2 regions of the Streptomyces sp. NBC_00289 genome follow, and region 2 is predicted to be linked to the other one. Evidence: predicted binding sites of a transcription regulator. Region 2 holds the regulator's gene; the other holds the start of a gene.
What was found. The regulator HspR, encoded in region 2, represses chaperone genes until heat shock. The targets are predictions, from matches to a motif close to TTGAGNNNNNNNNNCTCAA.
Positions count from the first base shown of each region.

Region 1 (5,667 bases), 1.2 Mb from region 2:
GGAGCACGCCGTGACGGGGTCGCTGCCGCGCGCGGAGGTGCGGTCGCTGACCGCGCTGACGGACGGGGCGACGCGATGGGTGGAGAAGTTCCGCGAGGGCGACTGGGCGGACTGCTTCACCCTCGTACGGAAGAAGGGTCCGCAGGAGCTGGTGGACCGGGTACGGGCGCTGGAGCGGGCGGACGCCAAGGCGCGGACACATCTGGGGCGGAGCAAGACGCACGACGACGCGACGGTCGTGTACGCCGAGCTGTGAGGCGGCCTGCGGGTGGGGCCGGGGATGAGGTGCGGGGGCGCTCTGCCGCGACGCGCGGGGCGCGGGGCGCGGGGCGCGGGGCGCGGCCGTGGAGCGGCGCGCGACTGGGCGGTGTGGGGCGGTGTGGGGCGGCGCAGGGCGACGCGCGGGTGGGCGCCGCAGGGCGACGCGCGGCTTGGCGCCGCAGGGCGACGCGCGGCTATTTCTCCATTCCCTGGTTCAACTGCTGCAGCAGTCGCGCCAGTTCAGCGACCTCCTGCCGGTCCCAGTGGGACAGCTGGCTGACGTAGCGTGCCCGGCGGGCCTCGCGGACCTTGCCGACGCGGGTGCGGCCCTCCTGGGTGAGGTGGACGAGCCAGGCGCGGCCGTCCGCCGGGTCCGGTTCGCGGGCGACCAGGCCGAGGTCCTCCAGGGCGCGCAGCTGGCGGGACATGGTGGCCTTGCCGACGCCGATGTACGCGGCGAGTTCGGTGGCGCGCTGGCGGCCGCACTCGTCCAGGCGGACGAGGAGTCCGTAGGCCGCCGACTCCAGATCCGGGTGGACCTCGCGGGCCATCTCGCCCTGGTTGGCGCGGGCGCGCCGCAGCAGCACCGTCAACTCACGTTCCAGGGAGAGGTACTCGGGGTCCACCGGGGGCATGGCGATCCGGTTGACGTCCAGCTGGTCCACACCATTCGGTGACTCACCGGGTTCGACCCGGCGTCCGTCACCGTTCGCGTCTTCGTGCACGTCAGTCCCTGCCTCGGTTGTCCCCGTGGTGAACGTTTCCGCCAAGAGCCGTCATCGGGCGCGGCTCGGCAAGTATTTCGCAGGCTTGGACCATTGGCAGCCTCCGGGGCCTGTTCCCACCTGGTGTTTCCCGTGCGTGGCCGCCCCAACGGCCCCGGTAATGGCATGACCATGATGAACCAGGTGACGGTTCACCCGGCAGAGGCCCGCCCCGTACCGCACCGCACACGACCGCCGACCGCTCACCAGGCACGGCGAAGGCCCGGGCCTCCCTCACGGGACCCGGGCCTCCACTGTCCGGCCGCGTCCGTCACGCCGCTACCGGAACCTCCGACTCCGCGCCGTTCACAGCCGGCGACAGAGCCAGTTCCAGGACCTGGCGGACATCCGTGACGGCGTGGACGTCGAGCTTGTCCAGCACCTCCGCCGGGACGTCGTCCAGGTCGGGCTCGTTGCGCTTGGGGATGATCACCGTGGTGACACCCGCCCGGTGCGCGGCGAGCAGCTTCTGCTTCACACCGCCGATCGGCAGCACCCGGCCGGTCAGCGAGACCTCGCCGGTCATGGCGACGTCCGTGCGGACCAGGCGGCCGGAGAGGAGCGACGCCAGCGCCGTCGTCATCGTGACGCCCGCGCTCGGGCCGTCCTTGGGGACCGCGCCGGCCGGGAAGTGGATGTGCACACCCCGGTCCTTCAGGTCGCCGACGGGCAGCTCCAGCTCGGCGCCGTGGGAGCGCAGGAAGCTCAGCGCGATCTGCGCCGACTCCTTCATGACGTCGCCCAGCTGGCCGGTCAGGGTCAGTCCGGCCGCGCCCGTCTCCGGGTCGGCCAGGGAGGCCTCGACGAACAGCACGTCACCGCCCGCGCCCGTGACCGCGAGACCCGTCGCCACGCCCGGCACGGCCGTCCGGCGCTCGGCCGGGTCCTGAGCGGACTCGGGCACGTGGTGCGGCCGGCCGATCAGCTCGCGCAGGTCGCCGTCCCGGATGGTGAACGGCAGCTCCCGCGCGCCCAGTTCGTGCTGGGCCGCGACCTTGCGAAGCAGCCGGGCGATCGACCGCTCCAGGGTGCGGACACCCGCCTCGCGCGTGTACTCGCCGGCGAGCTTGCGCAGGGCGCTCTCGTCGAGCACCACCTCGTCCGTGTTCAGACCGGCCCGCTCCAGCTGGCGCGGGAGCAGGTGATCCCGGGCGATGACGACCTTCTCGTCCTCGGTGTAGCCGTCCAGGCGGACCAGCTCCATACGGTCGAGCAGGGCCTCGGGGATGGCTTCGAGCACGTTGGCGGTGGCCAGGAAGACGACGTCCGACAGGTCCAGCTCGACCTCCAGGTAGTGATCCCGGAAGGTGTGGTTCTGGGCCGGGTCCAGGACCTCCAGGAGCGCGGCCGCGGGGTCGCCGCGGAAGTCCGAGCCCACCTTGTCGATCTCGTCCAGCAGGACCACCGGGTTCATGGACCCGGCCTCCTTGATCGCCCGGACGATCCGGCCGGGCAGCGCTCCGACGTACGTACGGCGGTGGCCGCGGATCTCCGCCTCGTCGCGGACGCCGCCGAGGGCGACCCGGACGAACTTGCGGCCCATGGCGTGCGCCACGGACTCGCCGAGGCTGGTCTTGCCGACGCCGGGCGGTCCGACGAGCGCGAGCACGGCACCGCCGCGCCGCCCGCCGATCACACCCAGGCCCCGGTCGCTGCGGCGCTTGCGCACGGCCAGGTACTCGGTGATGCGCTCCTTCACGTCCTCCAGGCCCGCGTGCTCGGCGTCCAGGACCGCCTTGGCACCCTGGATGTCGTACGCGTCCTCGGTGCGGTCGTTCCACGGGAGTTCGAGCACGGTGTCGAGCCAGGTACGGATCCAGGAGCCCTCGGGCGACTGGTCGCTGGACCGCTCCAGCTTGTCGACCTCCTTGAGGGCGGCCTCCCGGACCTTCTCGGGCAGGTCGGCGGCCTCGACACGGGCGCGGTAGTCGTCCGACTCCTCGCCCTCCTGCTCGCCGTTGATCTCGCGCAGTTCCTTGCGTACGGCCTCGAGCTGGCGGCGCAGCAGGAACTCGCGCTGCTGCTTGTCGACGCCCTCCTGGACGTCCTTGGCGATGGTCTCGGCGACGTCCTGTTCGGCGAGGTGGTCGCGGAGTTGCTGGGTGGCGAGCTTGAGGCGGGCGACCGGGTCGGCGGTCTCCAGCAGCTCCACCTTCTGTTCGGTGGTCAGGAACGGCGAGTACCCGGAGTTGTCGGCGAGCGTGGAGATGTCGTCGATGGCCTGCACCCGGTCGACCACCTGCCAGGCGCCACGCTTGCGCAGCCAGGCGGTGGCCAGGGCCTTGTACTCCTTCACGAGGTCGGCGACGTGACCGGGCAGCGGCTCGGGCGCGCTCTCCTCGATCCTCGTTCCCTCGACCCACAGTGCCTTGCCCGGGCCGGTCGTACCGGCACCGATCTTCACGCGGCCGCGGCCACGGATGAGCGCGCCGGGGTCACCGTCGGCCAGCCGGCCGACCTGCTCGACGGTGCCGAGCACACCGGTGCCCGGGTACGACCCGTCGATGCGCGGCACCAGCAGGACCCTGGGCTTGCCGGGCTCCGAGCGGGCGGCGACCTGTGCGGCCTCCACCGCGGCGCGCACGTCGGCGTCGTTCAGATCGAGCGGTACGACCATTCCGGGCAGCACGACCTCGTCGTCGAGCGGCAGCACAGGCAGAGTGAGCGGTGTGGACGTCGAAGCCATGATCTCCCCTTCGGCATTCAAGTTGAGCTATGCCGACTCAATGCACACGCATCGACGAATGTTCCCCGGGAGGCCACGCGTTCGCTGTGGGCGATCAAGCCGCTCACAGCCGGTCCCCCTACCTGCGGTCCGCCGCAGGGGCCGCGGTCCGCGTCCGGTGGTGCCGTCGGATCACCGGCCAGGTGGCGATGCCGGTCACCAGCGAGATCAGATGGCCCCAGTTCGTCATCGGGTCCGTGAACGCGAGCAGGTCCAGGACCAGCGCCCCGCCGAAGACCGCCAGGAGCGGCCAGCGCAGCCAGGGCGTGAGGAGTCCGGCCAGGGCGCCGGTGGCGGCGGCCACGCCGAAGCTGACGCCGTAGTCGAGACGGTGCAGCGAACTCTCGGGGAGGTGGCCGGCCAGGACGGCGAGGCCCACGGGCACCTCGGTCGCGAGGGTGGCCAGGACATGGCCGAGAAGGAACACGCCGGCCGTGCGCGGGCCGCCGACGCGCCGCTCCAGCGCGGTGAGGACCAGGACGAGACCGAGCGCGTACGGCGAGGTGATCCCGCCCGCGACCCACAGGGCGCTGGCGAACAGCACCAGCACGGGCGTCCGCACGAGGTGCGCCACGTCGGTGCTGGACCCCTGGTGGAGGGCGTGCACGAGCGCCGGGTCGGCGTGGGCGGTGACGGCCGAGGTGACGACGAGGACGAGCACGAAGGCGAAGGTGACCGGCGTCGAGGCGGGCGTGGGCAGCAGGCGCCACGGGCGGGGGAAGCGGCGGGGAACCGCCGGGGCGGTGGCCCTCCCGGCGTTCGCCGTCGCGGGCGGCGTGGGCAGCAGGCGCCATCGGCGGGGGAAGCGGCGGGGAACCGCCCGGGCGGTGGCCGTCCCGGCGTTCGCCGTCGCGGGCGGGGTGGTGACAACCGCCCGGGCGGACTCGACGGACCCCTCGGACTCGGCGCAGCCGGCGGACCCGGTGCCCTGTGCGGCGGCACCACGCTGGCGTGGCACCCCGTCCAGGAGCCCGGACTCCGTCGGCGGGCACGCGCCGGACGGCGGGAAGGGCGCCGCCGCGTCGGCGGTCTCGGTCGATTCCACGGTGAGGAGCCCCTTCCGTCACACCCCACCCTTCGCGCCCCGCACCGGCACTGTCTATGACCGGCGCCACGCACCGGGCGATTCACAGGAACTTCCCAAGCGCCTGAACATCCGCGGGCGGGCAGCCCGCGCGTGAGCAGCCCCGCGCGCACGCGTCACCCCGGGCAGGCCGCCCTCCGGATAATTCGCCCGCCCCTCCCCCGCCCGACTGCCAGGATGGGCCGATGCCCCTCTCGTACTCGTACGACACCCCCGAAGTCCTGGACCGTCGCGAGGGCCCGTACGGCGAGGTCGTGTTGCGGCGCCACGGCGAGCTGCTGCAGATCATCGCCAACGGGTGCTTCCTGATGGACACCTCCGACGGACGGTCGGAGCGGCTGCTGATGGACGCGGCGCTCGACGCCCTGGACGGGCGGCCGGCGCCCCCGGCCCGTCCGAGTGTGCTGATCGGCGGACTGGGCGTCGGATTCTCGCTCGCACACGCGGCGGCGAACCCGCGGTGGGGCCGGATCACGGTCGTCGAGCGCGAGCCCGCCATCGTCGACTGGCATCGCGGCGGTCCGCTGTCCGCGCTCTCGGCGCCCGCCCTCGCCGACCCGCGCACCGGGATTCTGGAAACGGACCTTGTCGCATTCGTCAATGAGACATGCGCCACGTACGACGCGCTGTGCCTGGACATCGACAACGGGCCCGGCTGGACGGTCACCGAGGGCAACGACAGCCTCTACTCCGTCGACGGACTGGCCAGCTGCGCAAGGGTGTTGAACCCGGGTGGCGTGTTGGCGGTGTGGTCGGCGCGGCCATCTCCGGAATTTGAAGGATCCCTACGGAATGCCGGGTTCCAACAGGTGCGTACCGAAGAGATCCCGGTT
Region 1 is NZ_CP108046.1:3,729,681-3,735,347, forward strand. Features, by position in the region: gene OG985_RS16875 (hypothetical protein) at 1-256, shown strand, start outside; gene OG985_RS16880 (MarR family winged helix-turn-helix transcriptional regulator) at 456-986, opposite strand; gene lon (endopeptidase La) at 1,297-3,711, opposite strand; gene OG985_RS16890 (rhomboid-like protein) at 3,830-4,795, opposite strand; gene OG985_RS16895 (spermidine synthase) at 5,020-5,667, shown strand, end outside.
Region 1: lon (endopeptidase La) is a predicted target of HspR. The motif match lies at 3,734-3,752, and genes of this name have one in related genera.

Region 2 (5,667 bases):
AAGGACGCCGGCATCCAGCTGTCCGAGATCGACCACGTCGTTCTCGTCGGTGGCTCCACCCGTATGCCCGCCGTCGCCGAGCTCGTCAAGGAGCTGACCGGTGGCAACGAGGCCAACAAGGGCGTGAACCCGGACGAGGTCGTCGCCATCGGCGCCGCCCTGCAGGCCGGTGTCCTCAAGGGTGAGGTCAAGGACGTCCTGCTGCTCGACGTCACCCCGCTGTCGCTTGGTATCGAGACCAAGGGCGGCATCATGACGAAGCTCATCGAGCGGAACACGACGATCCCGACCAAGCGGTCCGAGATCTTCACCACCGCCGAGGACAACCAGCCCTCCGTGCAGATCCAGGTCTACCAGGGCGAGCGCGAGATCGCGGCGTACAACAAGAAGCTCGGGATGTTCGAGCTGACCGGTCTGCCGCCGGCCCCGCGCGGTGTCCCGCAGATCGAGGTCGCCTTCGACATCGACGCCAACGGCATCATGCACGTGACCGCGAAGGACCTGGGCACGGGCAAGGAGCAGAAGATGACCGTCACCGGTGGCTCCTCGCTGCCGAAGGACGAGGTCGACCGGATGCGCCAGGAGGCCGAGAAGTACGCGGAGGAGGACCACGCCCGCCGCGAGGCCGCCGAGACCCGCAACCAGGGCGAGCAGCTCGTCTACCAGACGGAGAAGTTCCTCAAGGACAACGAGGACAAGGTCCCGGGCGAGGTCAAGACCGAGGTCGAGGCCGCCGTCGAGGAGCTGAAGGCCGCGCTCAAGGGCGAGGACACCGCCGAGATCCGCACGGCCACCGAGAAGGTCGCCGCGGTCTCCCAGAAGGTGGGCCAGGCCATGTACGCGGACGCCCAGGCCGCTCAGGGTGGTGCGGGTGGCGCCGACGCCTCGGGCGCCGAGGCCCCGAAGGCCGACGACGACGTCGTCGACGCCGAGATCGTGGACGACGAGCGCAAGGACGGTGCCGCGTGACGGAGGAGACCCCGGGCTTCGAGGAGAAGCCCGACGTCCCTTCCGGCGCCACCTCTGACGACGCCGAGCCCGCGGCCGCCCCCAAGGAGGGGGCGGCCCCGGCCGGGGACTCATCAGCAGCACAGATCGCCGGCCTGACGGCCCAGCTGGACCAGGCGCGGAAAGCACTCGACGAGCGCACCGCCGACCTCCAGCGGCTCCAGGCCGAGTTCCAGAACTACCGCCGCCGGGTCGAACGGGACCGGGTCACGGTCAAGGAGATCGCCATCGCGAGCCTCCTGACCGAACTCCTGCCGGTGCTCGACGACATCGGCCGCGCGCGGGAACACGGCGAACTCGTCGGCGGGTTCAAGTCCGTCGCCGAGTCGCTGGAGACCGTCGCGGCCAAGATGGGACTTCAGCAGTTCGGCAAGGAGGGCGAGCCCTTCGACCCGACCATCCACGAAGCCCTGATGCACAGTTACGCACCGGACGTCACCGAGACGACGTGCGTGGCGATTCTTCAGCCCGGGTACCGGTTCGGCGAACGCACCATCCGCCCCGCGCGGGTGGCCGTGGCCGAACCCCAGCCCGGAGCGCAGGCCGGCAAGGCCGAAGAGGCGACCGAGGCGGCCGACGACAAGGAGAGCGGTGGCCCGGACGAGGGCTGAGCTTGAAGCGATGAGAAAGGAGGGGCGTCGGGGATGAGCACCAAGGACTTCATCGAGAAGGACTACTACAAGGTCCTCGGCGTCCCCAAGGACGCCACCGAGGCCGAGATCAAGAAGGCGTACCGGAAGCTCGCCCGCGAGTTCCACCCGGACGCCAACAAGGGCAACGTCAGGGCCGAGGAGCGCTTCAAGGAGATCTCCGAGGCGAACGACATCCTCGGCGACCCCAAGAAGCGCAAGGAGTACGACGAGGCCCGCGCCCTCTTCGGCAACGGCGGTTTCCGTCCGGGGCCGGGCGCGGGCGGCGGCTCCTTCAACTTCGACCTGGGCGACCTCTTCGGAGGCGGCGCCCAGGGCGGCGGGGCCCAGGGCGGAGCCGGCGGCTTCGGCGGCGGACTCGGAGACGTCTTCGGGGGCCTGTTCAACCGCGGCGGCACCGGCACCACCCGGACCAACCCCCGGCGCGGCCAGGACATCGAGTCCGAGGTCACCCTCAGCTTCACCGAGGCGATCGAGGGCGCGACGGTCCCGCTGCGCATGTCGAGTCAGCAGCCCTGCAAGGCCTGTTCCGGCACCGGCGACAAGAACGGCAACCCGCGGGTCTGCCCGACCTGCGTCGGCACCGGCCAGGTCGCCCGGGGCTCCGGCGGCGGTTTCTCGCTGACGGACCCCTGCCCGGACTGCAAGGGCCGCGGCCTGATGGCGGAGAACCCCTGCGAGGTCTGCCACGGCAGCGGGCGCGCCAAGTCGTCCCGGACCATGCAGGTCCGCATCCCGGCGGGGGTGAGCGACAACCAGCGCATCCGCCTCCGCGGCAAGGGCGCGCCCGGCGAGCGCGGCGGCCCGGCCGGCGACCTGTACGTCGTCGTGCACGTCGACACGCACCCGGTCTTCGGCCGCAGGGAGGACAACCTGACCGTCACCGTCCCGGTGACGTTCACGGAGGCGGCCCTCGGCGGCGAGGTCAGGGTGCCCACCCTGGGCGGGCCGCCGGTCACGCTGAAGCTGCCGCCGGGCACGCCCAACGGCCGCACCATGCGCGCACGTGGCAAGGGCGCGGTCCGCAAGGACGGCACGCGCGGCGACCTGTTGGTCACCGTGGAGGTGAGTGTTCCGACGGATCTGTCGGGGAAGGCTCGTGACGCGCTGGAGGCGTATCGCGAGGCGACCGCGGGTGAGGACCCGCGGGCGGAGCTGTTCCAGGCCGCGAAGGGAGCTTGATGCGAGATGGACGGTCGTCGACGCAACCCGTATGAACTGACCGAGGAAACCCCGGTCTACGTCATCTCGGTGGCGGCCCAGCTCTCCGGCCTGCACCCTCAGACACTGCGCCAGTACGACCGTCTGGGCCTGGTCTCCCCCGACCGCACCGCCGGCCGGGGCCGCCGCTACTCGGCCCGCGACATCGAACTGCTCCGTCAGGTGCAGCAGTTGTCCCAGGACGAGGGCGTCAACCTGGCCGGCATCAAGCGGATCATCGAGCTGGAGAACCAGGTCGCCGCCCTCCAGTCCCGGGTGGCGGAGATGGAAGCCGCCCTGGACGGCGCGGCGGCCGCGATGCAGCAGCGCGAGGCCGCGGTGCACGCCTCCTACCGGCGGGACCTGGTCCCGTATCAGGAGGTCCAGCAGACCAGCGCGCTGGTGGTGTGGAGACCCAAGCGACAGCAGCCGTCGGACTGACCCGTCCGCAGGCACGCACGCGTGAAGGGGCCCGGGGAGCACTCCCCGGGCCCCTTCACGTGCGGCGCGAGACCGGTGCCCGTTCGTTGTACGGATCGCCGACGCCCGTTGCCGCGGCGAGGTGTAGAGTCCGTGAAACTGTTCGGAGGCGAATCCCTCACGTCTTCACATGCAAAGCGGAGTGTGGCGTTGCCATCTCGTTAAGTAGTTTCGCTTGACGCTGGGGGGCGCGTCCGCGTTGGCTTTTGAGTCATCTGGGTCGCAATTTGCGTCCACGTCCGGAAGGCACCAGAAGTGAGCACCCCCATGCGCCGTATCGCCATATCCGTGGCCGCGTCCACAATGACCCTTTCGCTGGCCGCGTGCGGCGCCCTGGGGGTTTCGGGGGACAGCGCGGACGCGAGCCCGACCAAGGGCAACGACGTCACCGTGGGTGTCCTGATGCCGGAGAAGACGAACACGCGGTACGCCGAGTTCGACTACCCGATCATCAAGGCGAAGGTCGCCGCCCTCACCAAGAAGCAGGGCCGGACCGTGTACGCCAACGCCGGTGCCGACGCGGACACGCAGGCGGGCCAGCTGCAGCAGATGGTCGACGACAAGGTCGACGTCATCCTGCTCGACGCCGTCGACGCGCATCTCATCGCGGACGGGGTGCAGAAGGCGAAGGACGCGGGTATCCCGGTCATCGCCTACGACCGGCTGGCCGAGGGGCCGATCGACGCGTACGTGTCCTTCGACAACGAGCTCGTCGGTGAGGTGCAGGGCCGGTCCGTGATCGAGGCGCTGGGCACGCAGGCCGACACCTCGGACAAGGTCGTCATGATGAACGGCTCGCCGACCGACCCCAACGCCAAGCAGTTCAAGACCGGCGCGCTCTCCGAACTGGAGGGCAAGGTGACGATCTCCGACTCCTTCGACACCGACAAGTGGAGCCCCGAGGCCGCCCAGTCGAACATGACCGAGGCGATCGACAAGATCGGCAAGGACAACATCGCCGCCGTCTACTCCGCCAACGACGCGATGGCCGGCGGCATCATCAAGGCGCTGGAGGCCGCGGGCGTCAGCAAGCTGCCCCCGATCACCGGCCAGGACGCGGAACTCGCGGCGGTGCAGCGCATCGTCGGCGGCCAGCAGTACATGAGCGTCTACAAGCCGTACCCCGGTGAGGCCGAGGCCGCCGCGGAGATGGCCGTGGCCAAGGTCCAGGGCAAGGACATCCAGTTCGACGCCCTGGCCCGGGACAGCGTCGACAGCCCCACGAACAAGGCCATCCCCGCGCAGCTCGTGCCCGTGGTCGCCCTGACCAAGGACAACATCAAGAGCACCGTCGTCGCGGACGGCATCTACAAGGTGTCCGACATCTGCACCAGCAAGTACAAGAGCGCCTGCGCCGCGATCGGCCTGAACTAGGGCCTCTCGTTCGGATCGTTCGGATCGTTCGGATCAGGCGGGCTCGCGAGCCCTGGCACCGCTCCCTGATCCGCCCTGATCCGAACGAACGACCCCGGCCGCGCCGCCGCGCCGGGTGCGTCACCGCGGTCATGCCACCCGGGTGAACTCCACCGTGACCTCCGGTGGGCCGCCGGCCACTCCGCGGTAGACGCCCTTGTGCGGGGTGACGTCGTCGTAGTCGCGGCCGCGTCCGACCACGACGTGGGACTCGTCGGCCCGGGTCCGGTTGGTGGGGTCGTAGCCGCACCAGTCGCCCGCCCAGTACTCGACCCACGCGTGGCTCTGCCCGGCGACCGGCCGGTGCAGTTCCGCCTCGCGCTCGGGGTGGAGGTAGCCGGAGACATAGCGGGTCGGCAGGCCGAGGCCCCGCAGCAGCGCGATGGTGACGTGGGCGATGTCCTGGCAGACGCCCGCGCCCAGCTCCCACGCCTCCGCGGCGGAGGTGGTCACGCCGGTGGTGCCGGGCAGGTAGGACACCCGGTCGGCGACCAGCGCGGAGACGGCGACCGCGGTCTCGTGCGGGTCGAGCCCCGCGACCGCGTCCCGGGCTGTCTCGACGAGCCCCGCGGGCACCGTCGTCCGCGTGGTGGCGTCGGCGAACTCCGACAGGCGGGAGTTCGCGGTGCGTTCGGCCACCGCCGCCCAGCCGGGCGGTTCGGGGAGCGGGCCCGGCGGGTGGGTCTCGACCAGGCTGGAGGCCGTGATGGTGAGGTCGGCGTGCGGGTCCATCAGGTCGAAGCCGGTGACCTGGGTGCCCCAGTAGTCCCAGTACGACCAGGTGGTGGCCGTCGGGCTGACGGTGACCCGGGCGTCCAGGGTGGTCTGGCCGGGCAGCGTCAGCGGGGTCATGCGGACCTCGTTGTGCGAGGAGACGGCCGCCTGCGCGTACGCGACGCGGGTGAGGTGCCGGATC
Region 2 is NZ_CP108046.1:4,974,800-4,980,466, reverse strand. Features, by position in the region: gene dnaK (molecular chaperone DnaK) at 1-969, shown strand, start outside; gene grpE (nucleotide exchange factor GrpE) at 966-1,619, shown strand; gene dnaJ (molecular chaperone DnaJ) at 1,653-2,840, shown strand; gene OG985_RS22540 (heat shock protein transcriptional repressor HspR) at 2,847-3,299, shown strand; gene OG985_RS22535 (sugar ABC transporter substrate-binding protein) at 3,606-4,712, shown strand; gene OG985_RS22530 (transglutaminase domain-containing protein) at 4,842-5,667, opposite strand, start outside.